DNA from 3 places in the Paenibacillus sp. NPDC057886 genome. Region 1 is predicted to be linked to each of the others. Evidence: riboswitches for the same ligand, from Rfam matches in the RefSeq annotation. Region 1 holds a riboswitch; each other region holds the start of a gene.

Region 1 (5,679 bases):
GTTCCAGGTTGGTCTGGGCAGACGCCAAATTCATGGAAACAGCGATGACGGCTTCAACCTGCTGGGATGAGAAGGAATGCAGCATCTCACGTTGTTCTTCAGGTGTATATTTGTCCAGGTGAAGATGAGCATCGATCAAGGGTGCAAAAGCTGTTGATTGCATGGATGGACCCCTCCTTTTTGTCTTTTATCAATGATACGCAGAGTAGTTTGTCTTGGATCACCCATTTAAGGGGAATAATAACTTAAAAACCCGCACTATTTAGATAGGCGGGTTTTCTGCTGTTCTTCTCTCATCCACTGGGAAATCTGCCGTTTGCGTTCAAGAAAAGCAGATTCCTCCGTAATCGCTTCGCGACGTGGACGATCAAAGGGAACATCGACCTCGTGAAGTACAGCCGCAGGCCGATTCGATAAAACATAGATACGGTCAGCAAGCAATAATGCTTCCTCGATATTATGCGTAATGAACAACACCGAGCGGCGGTTCTGTTCCCAGATATCGAGCAGCCAGCGCTGCATGTCGCTGCGGGTCAGTGCATCCAGCGCACTGAAAGGCTCGTCCAGCAGCATCAGCTCCTGCGGACTGAGCAGGGCGCGCAGAAATGCAACCCGCTGCTGCATGCCGCCCGATAACATATGCGGATAGGCTTGTTCGAATCCGGCCAGTCCGACACTGCCCAGCCATTCCCGGGCATCTGCAAGCGCCTTAGCCCGGGGTGGTGCATCCGCAGACACTTCACCTGCAAGCAGCACATTGTCCTCAATGGTACGCCATGGGAAGAGGGCAGGCTGCTGCGGCATATAGCTAATCTTGCCGCGTTGTCCGGTAACATCCTGACCATTCATCAGGATCTGGCCCTCCTGTGGTTTCAGCAGGCCGCCGATGATGTGAAACAGGGTGCTTTTGCCGCAGCCGGAAGGGCCGACGATGGCTACGAATTCCCCTTGTTCCACGGTCAGGGACAGGTCATCCAGAACGGGTAAAATGCTGCGCCGCTCGCGGAACGAAGCATGCACGCTCAGCACTTCTAACGCTGGTGATGAATGATGTGCATTTAAGGTCACGGCTCCATGTTCAGGAACTCTGTTACGCGTTGGAGTGGTTGCACCTTCATCCGGGGCAGCAGTTACCCGCTCGTTGTGTTCGGGTGTCATTTTGTCATCACTTCCTAACCTTTAGATGGGGCATATTTCAACATTATCGCTTCTGCGGCCGCCAGCGAACGAGCAATTTCTCAAGTAGGGCAATGAGCAGGAAGAGCAGCAGACTCAATGCCACAATAATCATGATTGCCACGAAAAGACGATCCGTCCGATAGGCCGATTTTTGCAGCATCATATAATAGCCGATGCCCTTATCTGCACCGATCCATTCAGCGATGATGGCACCCATGACGCTGTACGTAGCGGCAATTTTAATCCCCGAGAACACCGAAGGCAGCGCATGTGGCAGTTCGAGCTTCCAGAAAATTTGGCCACGTTTTGCACCAGCCATGCGCATATAGTTCATCATCGCCGCATCGGTGCGGGTCAACCCGTCCATGGCAGCTACAGCCACCGGGAAGAAGCAGACCAGGATGATGGTAATCAGTTTGGGCAGCAGTCCAAATCCGAACCAGATCAGCAAGAGCGGAGCAAGCGCGATGGTCGGTATATTTTGACTAAGAATAAGTAATGGATAGAGTGCAGATTTCAAAAATGGAATCAAATGCAGCACCATCGCAATCAGTAATCCCACGAGCGTACCTGCTGCGAACCCAATCAATGTCAGCTGGATTGTTGCCCATGCATGCATGCCAAGTCGATCGGCTTGGGACGCTGCTTCATGGGCGATGTCCGAAGGCGCAGGCAGCATCCATTTCTCAATATGGAATAGGGAGACGGCTCCCTGCCATATCGCTATAAAGAGAATAACCGCCACAAAGGGCGGCCATACGCTTTTCCAATAGGCATGCATTAGCGATATTTCTCCGTCAGGGTGTCCATGCTGAAGCCGCTTGGGCTATGGGCGATCTTGATCTGTGAGATGATGCTCGGACTGCCGGCTTCCACAAGAACTTCGTGCATTTTTCGGACAACCTCCAGCAGTTCCTCCAGTTCTCCCTCCATCGTGGTATCCAGTGGATTAACCTGATATTTCAAGCCGGACTGCTGAATAACTTCAATGGCACGATCAACGTAAGGATAAGAATTTTCGCCATTTGGCGTTTTGGGAATGACTTGAATGCTGAGTAGTGTACTTGCCATGAAAGATCACGCTTCCTTTCGGGTTAAATTGCATGAGTTAAACCAGCTTTACACTTTCCCACTCCGATTGCAGTACCCTCTTCCGATCACTGTTATCCCCGGATTTCTTTAACGATTTTTAACGGAGGAAATCCGGGGATAGCATATGCTTTCGAAGGAGCTTTCTTTCAGAAAGCTTTTAGGTGAGCGCTTCGCTTCTTCAGATGGGTTCTGCACTCTTCGTTCTGGTGTAATAAAAGTTAAACTTAAACAATTTTTATTGGGGTAGAAACTCGTTTGTATACGCCTTGGATACATCTACCTGCTCATCGAGCAGCTTTTTGCTAAACATCCAATCCGTGTAGTTCTGCCATACTTCCTGCTTCTGCTCACCCCAGCGCGGTGCGTCATCCTGATATTTCGGACTCAGCCACTTTTGGCTTGCCAGCACAAGGTCCTTATCCAGATCCGGTACGGCCTTGATCAGAATGTTGGCAGCGTCTTCGGGATGTTCAATCGCATATTGATATCCTTCGGAAGTTGCTTTCAAGAACGCTTTAACCAGCTCGGGATCGTTCTGAATCGTCTGTTCATTCGTCACGAGTACAGGTGTGTAGTAGTCCAGCGCTTCAGAATAATCCTTCACATATAGCATGTCGATCGGTTCGCCGCGCAGTTGGGCTTCAATACCCGTCCACGCGTAGAAAATCCAGGCAAAGTCGATATCGCGTTTTACAGCGGTGAAGAAGTCTGCATCGCCCATATTAATATTTTTGACTTTGGATACATTAGCGCCTTCGCCTTCCATAATGGACTGCATCACGGCTTCTTCTACCGGGGAGCCCCAGCCACCGTAAGTTTTGCCTTCAAAATCTTTGGGAGACTTGATGTTCCGATCTACCGGAGCGGCAAATCCGGACGTGTTATGCTGAATGACTGCAGCGATGGACACGAGCGGTACGCCCTGTGTGCGGGCCTGGGTCACACTCTCCTGATAACTTACGCCAAAAGGCACTTCGTTCGAAGCCACCATGGTATCCGCGCCTCCGGCACCTGGCTGTACAATCTCTACATTCAAGCCTTCGGCTTTGTAAAAACCTTGATCTACGGCCGCATACAGGCCGGTATGATTCGTATTTGGTGTCCAGTCCAGCACCACTTTAATGTCCTTGAGGGCTGCGTTGTCACCTTCATTGCTGTTTTCGGTGTTGCTGCTGCCATTTTCTCCTGAAGGTGCAGCTTCTTTGCCGCCACATGCGGCCACAGCCACTAGTAGTACGCACAAGAGCATTAGGCCCATCATTTTACGCCATCTCATCTTCATTTCTCTCCTTCATGTTGTCCGGCCAGTGGCACGGGGTACTCCTTGGCTTCATATCCAAGCTTCTTGCATAAATCAACAGATTTATACCAGCTATGATCCGGATGACGTCACTTTTTTTTAGCTCTCTGACTATAGAAAAGAACATTAAAAAAGCGCCCCGGTAATCCGGGACGCGTGCAGGCGTTAGAGATGTGGCACTCAGCAAAGAGGCTGGGCCAATTCGATATACTCCGATTCCTACGCTGGCATGATCCAGATCAGGTCTAAGGGTCAGTATCTTGGTGGGATACACTCTCAGCCGGCCTATTCCGACTCCCCTGGGAAACTATGAAGTTACGGGCATTACTAGGTGTAATTATAGGCCAGAGGCCCATGCATGTCCAGTCAGGAACTGGATAGAGGAGATGGATGCGATAATCAAACAGGCCATCATACATGTGTATAACAGCCTGTTAAGATGTGTTATTTTCAATAATTATCGTGGCGAATCATATAAGGAAATCTGACTGAGTGCAAAAGCATCGGATTTCGGGTCATAGCCTACCTGTTTCTGAGTGGTTTCCAGATTCAATCGTTTAAACCGATTATTCGAGATCCCATGCAGTATGGTGAAGGGCTCCAGATCTGGAGCTGTAATTGCTTTGAACATCAAATCACACAAGTCAGCCGGACTAATATACGCGCTCATATCCCTTGCCTCCAGCGCTGGTCCATCCGGTTGAAAATCATCATATGCACCTATACGTATTGCTACACTTTGTAAACCTTCGGTATACGCAAAATAGGAAGCGAGCGATTCTCCAAAACATTTGCTAACCCCGTATAAATTTCGTGGGCGTGTCGGCATGTCCGGATAGACTTGAGCATCAATGGGATACCCCTCGATCGTCTGTGCACTGCTTGCCAGAATGATTCTCCGCACACCTTGGTCTTGAGCTGCACGGAATACATTAAATGTACCCTTGATATTGATATCCAACAACGATTCATAGAACCCGGCATGCGGGGAAGGATCGCCTGCCAGATGTACAACCACATCCATGCCTTCGCAAGCGTGCTGACAGGCTTCGGGATCTGTCACATCCAGTGTCATAATCTCATGGCTTGTCCCTTGATACGTATGCAGTCTATCGATATTCAAATCCGTTAGTCGCAGGTGAAATGCTTCTGACAAGTGTTGGGACAAGTCACGTCCAATTTTTCCGGCTGCGCCGGTAATTAAAATGTTCATAAATCAGCTCCAATTCTTAACGCTGGAAGAACTCAATCCATTCCTTTTCAGGTCCATAGATGAAGAAATAACGGTAACCGTTAGGCAGTGTAATAATCTCTCCATCAATAAACTCGGCCTCGGTTTCCTTAATGCGGTTGTACTCAGACTCAAGGTCATCGACATGGATGGCAAAATGGTGCACCGTACCTTCGGAAGGCAGCTTGTCGCTGTATCCCTGAATCAACTCAATCTCGGTCTCATGGCTTCCGTTGAAGCCGAGAAAGGCGAGCTGAATGACACCGTTGGTATGGGTTACCCGGTCTTTCAATTCAAGACCAACAATCTCCGTATAGAAACGCAGCGTGGTCTCCAGATCACGAACGGCAATGCCGACGTGGTCAATGCGCTTTTGAAAACTCATTATCCAAATCCTCCTTATATGTAGAGAATAATTCTACCATTTTAAGGGATATGATAGGGCTCTAATACGAGGTTGTCAAATCCGATTTTAATTTGGAAAAATTATATTTGTTCACAGAATGTTCACTTATGTGGAGGGGTTCGTCATCTCTATAATTACGAAGGTAAACAGAGAGGATGAGAGAATTGCCAACAACGAAGAAAGAACAGATTGTTTTTGGAATGATGATGTGCACAGGGATGGTCGTCGTCATGATGACCTTCAATTTATGGCACAATGGGTTATTGAGCAAGATGTCCGCGCTTGAAATACTGCTTCAGTTCATATTGTGCTTTATCATTGCGTTCCTGGTGGAGTCCTTCATTGTCGGACCTGTAGCGAGAAAAATTGCATTTTCCTTACCTTTTGACAAGTCCAGCAAAATCTTGGGTGTGCTCGCTATGTCATTTTTCATGGTTATTGGGATGGTCCTGATCATGTCCTTGTACGGAA
Region 2 (5,679 bases), 300 kb from region 1:
TGCACTGATTCCGGGGACATTCGAGTTAATTATGCGAGGTGATAAGGAAGGCTATCTTGCTGCGGTGAGCACCGGATTACTGCAACTTGGTGAGCAGTACCCGGATAGCACGGTAGTCGCCGCTCAACTGTCCATGGCTCCCGCAGCAGCCCGGGTCACAGCAAACACAGGCATTGCGATTTATAGTCCGCTAGCATCACTTGCGGCGTACTTGGAGAAGAATTTGAGCTTGGCCCAGCGTTAAGTGTTGAGCTCATGAAGCAAAATAAAAAGACTCTCGAATGAGAGACTTTCGAATGGCATAATTATTTTGTACAGCCAATTTGTGGTGGGAAATAGGTTGCCTCCGGTGGGAGGTGATCCTATGAACTTCTCTTTCAACGACGTAATCGTGTTCGCAATGTTAATTATTGCGCTCCTGACATACATCGACCGTAAAAAGAAGTGACCCGCCACAGGTTGACGGCCTGACGGGTCACTTCGTCTGAATTATGCTGCACTTGGAGGAATACCTACCGCAAATGCTGTGCAGGAGTAGCCATTGGCCTGGCTACTCTTATTTGTTTTTACTTATATTCATTTTATTAAACACCTGTGAGACAATCAACCTATAACTGATAAAATATGTTGTGTCGTAATCCTTGTCCTTCGAAATGAAGTGTACGTACCACATACCAAGTAAGAGCCGCTCGTCTCCGCAATCACGGAGAGGAACGGCTTTTCACTATGTCAGGCCGCCCAGATTGCGCTGTAACGACGCCTAAGGGCGGGTCCGGTATTCCTCAGCCTTTTCCAACATGCCCGCTGCCACAGCCTCATTTTCGGACAAACCTTTGTCCGCGGCAAAGGCACGAATATCCTGCGTAATGCGCATGCTGCAAAATTTCGGCCCGCACATGGAGCAGAAATGGGCTTCCTTAGCCCCTTCGGCCGGCAACGTCTCATCGTGGTAGGATAGCGCACGTTCCGGGTCGAGTGACAGGTTGAACTGATCGCGCCAGCGGAACTCGAACCGTGCTTTGGACAGCGCATCGTCCCGCCGCTGGGCACGAGGGTGACCTTTCGCCAGATCAGCGGCATGAGCAGCGATCTTGTAGGCGATAACCCCTTCCCGCACATCCTCCTTATTGGGCAGGCCCAGATGCTCTTTTGGCGTAACATAACAGAGCATCGACGTTCCGAACCAACCGATCATCGCCGCTCCAATGGCTGAGGTAATATGGTCATAGCCTGGTGCAATATCGGTCGTCAGCGGTCCCAGCGTATAGAAAGGCGCCTCTTTGCAAATCTCCATCTGGAGATCGACATTCTCCTTAATCTTGTGCATCGGCACATGTCCCGGACCTTCAATCATCACCTGCACATCATGCTTCCATGCAATCTGTGTCAGTTCGCCGAGCGTAGCCAGTTCCGCCATCTGGGCTTCATCATTGGCATCATAGATGCTGCCTGGGCGGAGTCCATCTCCGAGAGAGAAGGCTACATCATACCTTTTCATAATCTCGCAGATTTCTTCAAAATGGGTATACAAAAAATTCTCCTGATGATGCGCAAGGCACCATGCTGCCATGATGGACCCGCCCCGTGACACAATGCCCGTCATGCGCTTGGCGGTCATCGGAATATATCGCAGCAGCACGCCTGCATGGATCGTAAAGTAGTCCACACCCTGCTCTGCCTGCTCTATGAGCGTGTCACGATACAAGTCCCAGGTCAGTGCTTCGGCTTCCCCATTGACCTTCTCCAGCGCCTGATAGAGCGGTACTGTTCCAATTGGTACAGGTGAATTGCGGATGATCCATTCGCGGGTTGTATGAATGTCCTTGCCTGTGGAAAGATCCATCACCGTATCCGAACCCCAACGTACCGCCCAAGTCATCTTCTCCACCTCTTCCTCGATGGAAGAAGATACCGCAGAGTTTCCGATGTTCGCATTGATCTTCACATGAAAATGACGCCCGATCAGCATCGGCTCACTCTCCGGGTGATTGATGTTCGACGGCAGGATGGCTCTGCCACTCGCCAGCTCCTGCCGTACAAACTCCGGCTCCACCCCTTCACGAATAGCGGCGAACTCCATCTCCGGCGTGATCATTCCCTGCCGTGCATAATGCATTTGGGTCACGCTGCGCCCTGCCTGTCCCCGTAATGGTTTACCACGCAAGCCTGGATACTTCTCGGCTCCAGTTCGCTTCCCTCCCGGTTTCAGTCCGTTATCCTCCGGTCTTACCGTTCGTCCCTGGTAGGCTTCAACATCTTCACGCTCCGTAATCCAGCGGGTACGCAGCGCCGGCAGACCTGCCCGGATATCGGCATGAAATTCGGGATCGGTCATTGGCCCGCTCGTATCGTAGACACGCAGCGGTTCGTTATGCTCCACCCCTTGGGGAGTATTGGTGTCATGAAGGGCAATTTCACGCTCCGGTACAGCAATGTCCGGTCGTGAGCCATGAATGTACACTTTGCGGCTGCCCGGGAAGGGCTGAACCCGCCCCACCGTACCTTTTTCCTTTGCCAACTGCTGATCCTGCTTGTCCTGTCCCATCGCTTCTTGTCCCGTTTGTTTTCCTGTGCTCATCGCTCTTGTCTCCTCCTCATTGGTGATCGCCTGGATTGAAATGCTTGCGCACGGGTCCAAAATCATCCACAGCATAGAAAAAGAAAGAGCGACCATACAACACAAAATAGGGACATACACTTCAAGTAATACAGACAGTCGAGGCAAAAGATATCCACCCCAATGCTCGCCAATGGCTCCCAGCTCTTTATCCAAAAGCAGCTCTGACACCAGCTTCCGCCTGTTTACTGTATAAAAAAAGCCGGTTCCCAAGGGAACCGGCTTATGTCCATCACCAATAACGCCCCTAATACAGACGCCTTAACGGAGTCCATCCATAGGTCACATCATATGGTGTTCGTGGTCGTATCGCCGATTACTTCCCTACGCTGGTATGATCCAGATCAGGTGCAAAGGGTCCGGAATCTCATGCGATTCCGTCTCAGTCCGGACAATTCGGACTCCCCCAGTAACGTTAACAAGTTGCAGCATCTAAGCCGCAGATTCATATTCAATTATGCTGACCCCGTTGGGCCGTCCATTACAGAGTAGCGCAACCGAATCATAAAAACAACCTTTATATTCCAGAACATAAAATCAGGATAACATAAGTCCCATCTGTGTAGCAGCTTCCTTCAGCACAGGAGCGTATTCATGCAACGTCTCCTGCGAGAGGCGACTAACAGGCCCGGATACGGACAGGGCAGCAGCAATGTTGCCTTTCCGATCCATGATCGGTACAGATACTGCCGCGGCTCCCGGTTCACGTTCCTCATAACTTGTTGCGTAGCCATATTCCAGAATGTCTTTCATCTGTGCCAAATATACTTTGGGATCGATAAATACCGGCCACTCCGGCCCATTCATCAGATCTTCGCGGTCCTCTTCGGTAGCAAAAGCCATCAGCACTTTGCTGGATGCTCCCACGGATAACGGAAGTCTGACGCCCACCGGAGCTACACGACGAATCGCCTGATCACTCTGTACGGCTTGAATTCGAATCCGCTCACTGCCATCACGCAGATATAAGCTCACGGTTTCGCCCAGTCGATCTCTGAGCCGCTCCATTGCAGGCAGTAGCAGAATAGCAGGATCATCGCTGCGAGACATATGGGCAGACAGTTCCCAGATGCGTATGCCAAGTCGATACTTCTCGGTGGCTGCATCCCGAATCACGAACCCCTTGTCCTCCAAAGTAGCCATCAGACGATGGACTGTACTTTTGTGCAGGCCGATCTGGCTGGCAATTTCTGTGAGCCCCAGATCACTGCGGGTTGTAAAACACAATAATATATCCAGCGCCCGTTCTACAGCCCGGACGGTTAACTTTCGGTCTTCCATGGCAAGTTGCCCTCCTCATGTTTCATCACATGAAACTTGGTTACATAAATTATATGAGAAACGGTCTCATCTGTAAACCAAAAAGCGCCATTTGGAATAGGGATATTTGTAAATATTTTCTTTTTATAAATTAAAATCCCCTGCTATTTGCACCCTAAGGAAATGTTAACCAGATATCTTCAGAACTATATAACAATTGCGTAACAAATGCCTCCAATCAATTGACTTTGACTATATTGGAACATACGATAAAGATATATTAAATTAAGATTTTGCTTCATAAGTAGTCAGAAAAATTATTTATCCGCTCTGTTCGATTCGTTGTTATCTTCATTTGATTTTTAAAGGAGGGGCAATCATGTATCCGACATCCCAGAGCGAAGCCCCGCTGCAAACGAAAGTGTCAGATCTGCCTTCTTCGTTATCACCGAGGCTGATCCGGTTCAAACATATTGTCGTGGCGTTGTTGCTCTCCGTTGTTTTTTTTCTGCTCTTTTGTTTCATTGCACTACACGGTTATATTGCTTGGGTATTATCCAATCCAACTGTAGCGCCTGTATTCTCCAATCCCATGCAGGCGAAGAACATGAAGTATCAAGACATCACGTTCCCGGCAGCAGACGGCAGTCGAACGATGCAGGGTTGGTATATTCCGGCTGACGATAATGCTAACAAAACCATCATATTCAGCCATGGATATGGTGCGAATCGTGAAGAGACCTGGGTACCAATGTATGACCTGGCCCATTATGCTCACCAACTCGGCTTCAATGTGGTGATGTTCGATTACGGTTTCGCTTCACAGGTGAACAAAGCTGTCGCCACAGGCGGCAAAGCCGAGTCCCAGCAGCTGCTCGGTGCAATCCAGTTTGCGAAGCAGCGCGGAGCTCAGGAGCTTGTCGTGTGGGGGTTCTCCATGGGTGCAGGCACAGCCTTGCAGACTGGGCTTATTACCAAAGATGTGGATGCCATGATTCTGGACAGCACATTCCTGCTTGAGCCGGATACGCTGTATCACAACATCCATAATCAGATAGATCTTCCGCGTCAGCCTACGCTGGAGATTATGAACCTGCTGTTCCCGATTCTGAACGGGACCGGATTGCAGCAAATTCCGTATCAGGAAGTAAAAAAAGAAGATTATCCTTTCCCGATTTTCTTCATCCATGGTACCGAAGATGAGAAAGCTCCTTACCCCATTGCGGAGCTGCTCGCTGCCAACCAGACCAATCCGTATTCCGATGAATGGATTGTAGATGGTGCGCACCATGAGCTGATCTTCCGGGAGCATCCAAAGGAATATCTGCGCCGTGTCTCCACATTCCTGAGTCATGTGACCAAGACGAGCAGCGATGATGTGGAAAATACCAATACCGGAGAATCGTGAAGATCCGGTAATTCAAGAGCCCTTATGGGCTCTTTTTTTTGTGTACACATAGGACAACATGCCTGGAGAATATACTTTTGGGACGTAATTAAAGACAGCTCTGGCTTGTACATTGCAATTTGAGCGAACCGGGCATCGAATTTTATTTCTGCTGCTGGAACTGAATTTGAACTCATCTGAACGGAGGTTTACCGCTTATGAATTGGTATGGATATGGGCATCTGCTGCCTCTGCGGGTACTCGAAGAAGTCCGTTTCTGGAAAGAGCAAGAGAAAGAACATACCCTTGTCATCCGTGCTTTGGTTCCTGATCTTGAAGCCTCATATGTCAAATGGCTTGCGGAATGGGAAGCGATCTTTGAGAACAGCGAAAGGGTCGCCAATCAGCTGTTGAA
Region 3 (5,679 bases), on a different contig from region 1:
TGTGTCAGTGGTGACGAAGGAAGGTTCATCCGACGATTGCAATTCGGTTGAAGTTCCCGTAACGAATCCCTATCTGCGCATACGCAAAGTGGAGGACTGCTTTTCATTTTTCTATTCACCCGATGGGGTGGAGTGGAAGTTAATCCGATATTTCGGCATGCCGATGGAGGGGGAGATCCGGGCAGGTGTTGTTGGACAGTCACCAGCCGGAGCGGGATGCACCTGTCACTTTTTATCCATGAATGTTACCCATCCGGACGTGACTGCACGCTTCTAAGCCCATCTCCCAGCCAGTCGGCTGATCATTGGAGGGAGAAAAGCGGAATGGTAAAAGCTTTTATTTTGGATTTTGATGGACTGATTGTGGACACGGAGACTCCTTGGTTCTATGCTTTTCGCGATATTTATAAAGAGCATGGACTTGAACTGGGCCTGGAGCTTTGGTCAAAAAATGTAGGGACATCGTTTGAAGAATTTCATCCTTTTCTATACCTGGAGCAAGCGCTGCAAAAACCGATCGATCACGATCATATCAAGCTGCTCTCTGAACAGAAATACGAAGCATACCTGGGACAAGCAGCCATTCTTCCAGGCGTGCATGAGCTGCTGCAGTCAGCCCGTAAAAAAGGGATTGGGCTTGCCGTTGCTTCCAGCTCTACCCGGGATTGGGTTCATGGTTATTTGCGTACACTCGGCATTTTCGAACTATTCGATGTCATTCATACGGCCGAGGACGTCAAGCGGGTTAAACCGGACCCGGAATTGTACCTGCTTGCCCTGGAGAGTCTCGGGATCGGGGCATCCGAAGCGGTTGTGTTTGAAGACTCGCCGAATGGACTGAAGGCAGCCAAAGCCGCAGGGATTCGCTGTGTCATTGTGCCTAACGAGGTAACGCGTAATTTGGAATTTTCGAAGTATGATCTGCGGTTAACCTCGCTGGCAGAGATCACGATGGAGATTCTTTAACCCTTGTATTGCTTGCGTAACTCAATAGGGGAGATTCCTTCATATTTTTTGAATACGGATCCAAAATAACTGGCGCTGTTGAAACCGACAGCCCGGGCAATCTCGTGGGCCGTTATTCCAGCGTCGTGGACGAGCATTTCCTTGGCTTTCAACAACCGATATCGTGTCAGATAATCAAGCGGAGTCATTTGGAATTCCTTTTTGAATATCCGATTTAAATGTTGTTCGGTGACGTCCATTTGCTGAGCCAGCATGGAGAGCGAGATATCCTGATGATAATTTTGCTTGATAAAAGTAACAAGTCCGGCCAGCTTTAATCGTGCATCCGAGCGTTCATAAGCACCATAACGATCTCCATCAATCGTTAATCTGACCAGAAGCATGTATAGCAATGCCGATACGTGCCAGATCTGATCCTTGTGCCGGGACTGCAGCGCCAACGTTATTTCATGCAACAGGATATGAAGCATTCCATCCGGCTTGAAGGCGCGCAGCTCCCCGATCTGCAAGGTATGCAGAAACCGGGGCAATAAATAGCCATTAAAGGACAGACAATCGAACAACAATGAATCACTCAGATTGTCGTAACGGTATGTCACCTCCGGGAACATAATAAGAGTGGTTCCTTCCCGGATCGAAAACTCATGATTTTGGGCTGCGATTTTCCCTGTTCCTCCGATACACTGCACAATACTGTAATCCCGTGAATGGCCGTTCCAATTCATTAATTCATCTACGGTCAGCTGGTTTTGACCTGTAATCATAAGCGGCATATCGGTATCCAGCGAATTCCCCATACTAGGTTTCGGCATCGTTGTGTTATTCCTCATTTCGTGAAAGATCGTGGCGTAAATGGCGTGTATACAGCGTTAAAAGAAAATTGATTTGAATTATATTACATAAATAACATTAATTTATACGGTCTATTTAATTCGACAACCCTCTTATCGAAAACCTTTTAGGAATATGTTTTGCGATGTCGATGCCTTGCCATTATCAGACCAAACAGTATACGCTATAATGGATACAGTGATTTAGGAAAGGGATGCAGTCATGAAGAAAGTCATCGTCGTAGGATCAGGAATTCTTGGGGCTTCCACAGCGTATCAATTGGCAAAGCGGTGTGCGGAAGTTCTTATTATAGACCGGAAAGATTGGGGACAGGCTACGGATGCTGCTGCCGGGATCATCTGTCCCTGGTTATCTCAGCGCCGCAACCAGGATTGGTATCAGCTTGCCAAGGCAGGTGCACGTTTTTATCCCGGATTAATTGAAGAACTCAAAAGTGAAGGGGAAACGGAAACAGGATATGCTCAAGTGGGTGCGCTTAGTATTCATACGGATGTGGAGAAAATCAACAAGATGCAGGAGCGGGCACACCTTCGTAAAGAAGATGCACCGGAGATTGCGGATATTACCCGTCTGGATGCAAAAGAAACCCATGAGCGTTTTCCTCTTCTGGAGGAAAACGTTCAGTCAGTCTACATCAGCGGTGCTGCGCGTATCGATGGACGTGCACTGCGTGATGCCTTAATCCGATCGGCACAGCGAAATGGAGCGGTCCTGATGAATGGGGACGCGGCACTTCAATTTGAATCGGACCGGGTGACCGGAGTCGTTGTTGACGGTAAAATCATATCGGCTGACGAGGTTATTGTGTGTGCCGGCGCTTGGGCGAGTGAACTGTTCAAGCCTTTGGGCATTGATTTCAAGGTTCATTATCAGAAGGCGCAAATTATGCATTTGCAGGTTCACAATCGAGAAGACACTGGAAACTGGCCTGTAGTCATGCCTCCTTCGGATCAATATCTGTTAGCCTTTGATCAACAGAAGATTGTGATCGGGGCGACTCACGAAAATGATATTGAAGGCTATGATACAAGAGTAACCGCAGGAGGAATGCAGGAAATTTTGAATAAAGGGTTGGAACTGGCTCCCGGTTTAGCTGATAGCACGTTTGAGGAAGTAAGAGTAGGATTCCGTCCGTTTACACCGGGTTTTCTTCCGGTAATGGGTGCTGTTCCTGGTTGGGATGGTTTGATCACAGCTAACGGGCTTGGAGCGTCCGGATTAACGATGGGGCCTTTTATTGGAAGTCAACTGGCCAAGCTGGCTTTGGGTATGGATTTGGATATCGATATTCAGCCATATGACCTTGGAAAAGCAATGGATGATCAGAAATGAGGTGAACTATGACATATTCACAGCGCTTAACTCACGGCAACTCCTCAGACATCATCTATCTGGAGCACCAGATTGGCATCGCCGAGGAGGAATTGGCAAAAGCCGAGGAAGAGCGGAGGGTATATGAATCGGACTTAAATCAGTTAAGGATGTCTCCAGCGTATCATTCAACTTCAGCGACAAACGTCTCTAATGAGCAACAATTGGTGGATGAGTTAAACAAATTGCAAAGTATGATTAAGGATATCCGCATTCGACTTAAGAACTTGCAAGAAGATTTAGGGGAACTTGAAGATTAATAGGAATGGTTTGACATTTGGAAAAACACATGTTGTAATAAGCCTGAGCTATTTGCAGGGGGACTGTTCGCAGTTGAGAAGGTTAAAACCTGACCCTTTGAACCTGTTAGTTAATACTGACGTAGGGAGCAAATGACATGTACTCATGTTATTTTGCCCTTGCCGAAAATAGGACAAGGGCTTTTTGGTTTGCATTTTGGATGAGAGAACGCGATAGCTGGATTGAAGATGGGACATTATCATTTTAATAAAAGGAGACATGATCATGTCATTTTCAAGAACGTTAAAAGATAAGTCCAGAACCGTATGAGAAGATGGATACAACCATCCTTTTTTGCACGAAATGGGGAAAGGTACACTGGATCAGGAAGCGTTTAAGTTTTATCTTCTTCAGGACTATACATATCTGATTGAATATGCGAAGATTTTTGCCATGGGTGCGGTGAAGGCGATAGATGAAAAACTGATGACAAACTTTACGGTGATTCAACACGCTATTCTGTACGAAGAAATGGATTTGCATCGAAATTACATGAATGGATTTGGGATTACGCTGGATGAAAATTATGCAAGTGATGAATTCCGCGACTCATTCGAATGGTTCTATGATACACTGGATGCATTATGTGAACATAAAACCGAGCAGGAACTGGAAGCCGTTGAAGACATATTCAGAAGAAGTGTTGAATTTGAATATCTGTTCTGGGATATGGCTTATAAACGGCAACTCTCGTACTTCTGATGAATGCAATCTACTACAACCAGAGATAAGGATGAACATACAGATGGACAATCGTGGAGAACGTATCTATTTACGATTTTTGAACGTGGAGGACGCGCCGTCACTGCTGGATTTGCAGTTCCGTAACCGGGCTGTTTTCGAAGAAATATCGGCAAGTGAACGATCGGATACATTCTATACACTGGAGGGCCAGATCTCTCTTCTTGAAGGTTGGAACAAGGCCAGGGAAGAAGGGAAACGTTACTCTTTCGGGATCTTCATGAACAATACACATGAGCTCATTGGAGAGATTTCTCTATTTGAACTTGAACTGGATTCCACCACCAAATGGATTGTTGGTTATGTGCTCGATCAGGTGCAGAATGGCAAGGGATACATGAGCGAAGCCCTTCGGCTAGCACTGGATTTTGCCATGAATGAAGCGGGAATAAAACGAGTGGAGGCAGGTGCGCTGCCCGACAATGCCGGATCGATTCAAGTGCTTCGCAAGGCGGGTTTCCAGGAGACGGACCGCCAGAATATTAAAATCAAGGGAATTTGGAAGGAACATGTGATGTTTGCAGTCGATTTGCAGTAGATTATTAGATGTCTTGACGTGAACCACCCAAATCATCCAGGGGGAGCTTATGAATAAACGGAAACAAATGTTATTGGACTCAGCGCTTGTACTCTTTGAAAAATATGGGGTGACCAACACCTCCATTCAAATGATTCTAGACGAGTCAGGTGTGTCCAAAGGGACATTTTATAAATTCTTTGGTTCAAAGGATGATTGTATTCTAGCCATTCTGGAGCAGCGTGTACAGGAGGACATGAAGATTCGCAAAGATTTGGAGAGCCAAAGCTACGCTTCCGATTTTGACTTGCTGGTGGATCAGATTATGGTGCCGATGATTTTGCCGGAAAAAAAGCTGGTTGTGGAGTTATTCTGGACAGGCTTCTACTCTGGAGAATGCGATCTGAAAAATTTGACCCGCATGCAATTAAATTGGTTATCTGAACGGCTGGTCCAGGTATTTGGTGAAGAATTGAAACCCTTTTCTTATGAAGGTGCTATTTTTGGCTTTGGCATGATCCATCAAATCTCGAACATGTGGAGAAACTTCCATCTTGACCAACCGGATTGGAACCATCTTGTGCCCAAAATCCTGAACTACATTGAAATTTTGCTTCGTTCCATGCTGGAAAGACAAGAACATATTATTGATTTTCCAAGTCTTTCGATAATCGCTCCTGATTCCAAAGAAATTGTTCTGGATAAAAACAACCTGATTGTGGGTCTTCAGAAATTCAGTCATTCCATTCTCCACTCAGAAGTGTCTATTAAAGCGAAAGAACTGACCAAAGGGCTGCTTGCTTTAGTTGAGCAGAAAGAAATCAATATTTCCATGTTGGAAGTAACGCTGCAGGCGTATCAAACGGAATTTGAATTGTCTTCTCTGCATTCTGAGGCTAGCAGGATTGTCAAAGTTTGCAGGTCGTATCTCG

What was found. Region 1 has a riboswitch for thiamine pyrophosphate ahead of ACFVQB_RS24645 (ABC transporter substrate-binding protein). Riboswitches for the same ligand answer to the same signal wherever they lie in the genome.
Region 2: another riboswitch for thiamine pyrophosphate. It lies ahead of thiC (phosphomethylpyrimidine synthase ThiC); the one in region 1 lies ahead of ACFVQB_RS24645 (ABC transporter substrate-binding protein).
Region 3: another riboswitch for thiamine pyrophosphate. It lies ahead of ACFVQB_RS04960 (thiaminase II/PqqC family protein); the one in region 1 lies ahead of ACFVQB_RS24645 (ABC transporter substrate-binding protein).

Annotation. Positions count from the first base shown of each region.
Region 1 is NZ_JBHVMZ010000007.1:360,220-365,898, reverse strand. Features, by position in the region: gene ACFVQB_RS24665 (TatD family hydrolase) at 1-163, opposite strand, end outside; gene ACFVQB_RS24660 (ABC transporter ATP-binding protein) at 259-1,158, opposite strand; gene ACFVQB_RS24655 (ABC transporter permease) at 1,202-1,960, opposite strand; gene ACFVQB_RS24650 (thiamine-binding protein) at 1,960-2,250, opposite strand; gene ACFVQB_RS24645 (ABC transporter substrate-binding protein) at 2,507-3,547, opposite strand; TPP riboswitch at 3,770-3,882, opposite strand; gene ACFVQB_RS24640 (NAD-dependent epimerase/dehydratase family protein) at 4,029-4,784, opposite strand; gene ACFVQB_RS24635 (VOC family protein) at 4,801-5,187, opposite strand; gene ACFVQB_RS24630 (DUF2798 domain-containing protein) at 5,373-5,679, shown strand, end outside.
Region 2 is NZ_JBHVMZ010000007.1:62,616-68,294, forward strand. Features, by position in the region: gene ACFVQB_RS23240 (aspartate/glutamate racemase family protein) at 1-244, shown strand, start outside; gene thiC (phosphomethylpyrimidine synthase ThiC) at 761-2,545, opposite strand; TPP riboswitch at 2,922-3,035, opposite strand; gene ACFVQB_RS23250 (IclR family transcriptional regulator) at 3,155-3,898, opposite strand; gene ACFVQB_RS23255 (alpha/beta hydrolase) at 4,257-5,285, shown strand; gene ACFVQB_RS23260 (Fe-Mn family superoxide dismutase) at 5,483-5,679, shown strand, end outside.
Region 3 is NZ_JBHVMZ010000001.1:1,108,827-1,114,505, forward strand. Features, by position in the region: gene ACFVQB_RS04935 (DUF1349 domain-containing protein) at 1-277, shown strand, start outside; gene ACFVQB_RS04940 (HAD family hydrolase) at 325-966, shown strand; gene ACFVQB_RS04945 (AraC family transcriptional regulator) at 963-1,778, opposite strand; gene ACFVQB_RS04950 (NAD(P)/FAD-dependent oxidoreductase) at 2,020-3,150, shown strand; gene ACFVQB_RS04955 (hypothetical protein) at 3,159-3,449, shown strand; TPP riboswitch at 3,496-3,594, shown strand; partial or broken gene ACFVQB_RS04960 (thiaminase II/PqqC family protein) at 3,781-3,996, shown strand; gene ACFVQB_RS04965 (thiaminase II/PqqC family protein) at 3,982-4,191, shown strand; gene ACFVQB_RS04970 (GNAT family N-acetyltransferase) at 4,235-4,768, shown strand; gene ACFVQB_RS04975 (TetR/AcrR family transcriptional regulator) at 4,818-5,679, shown strand, end outside.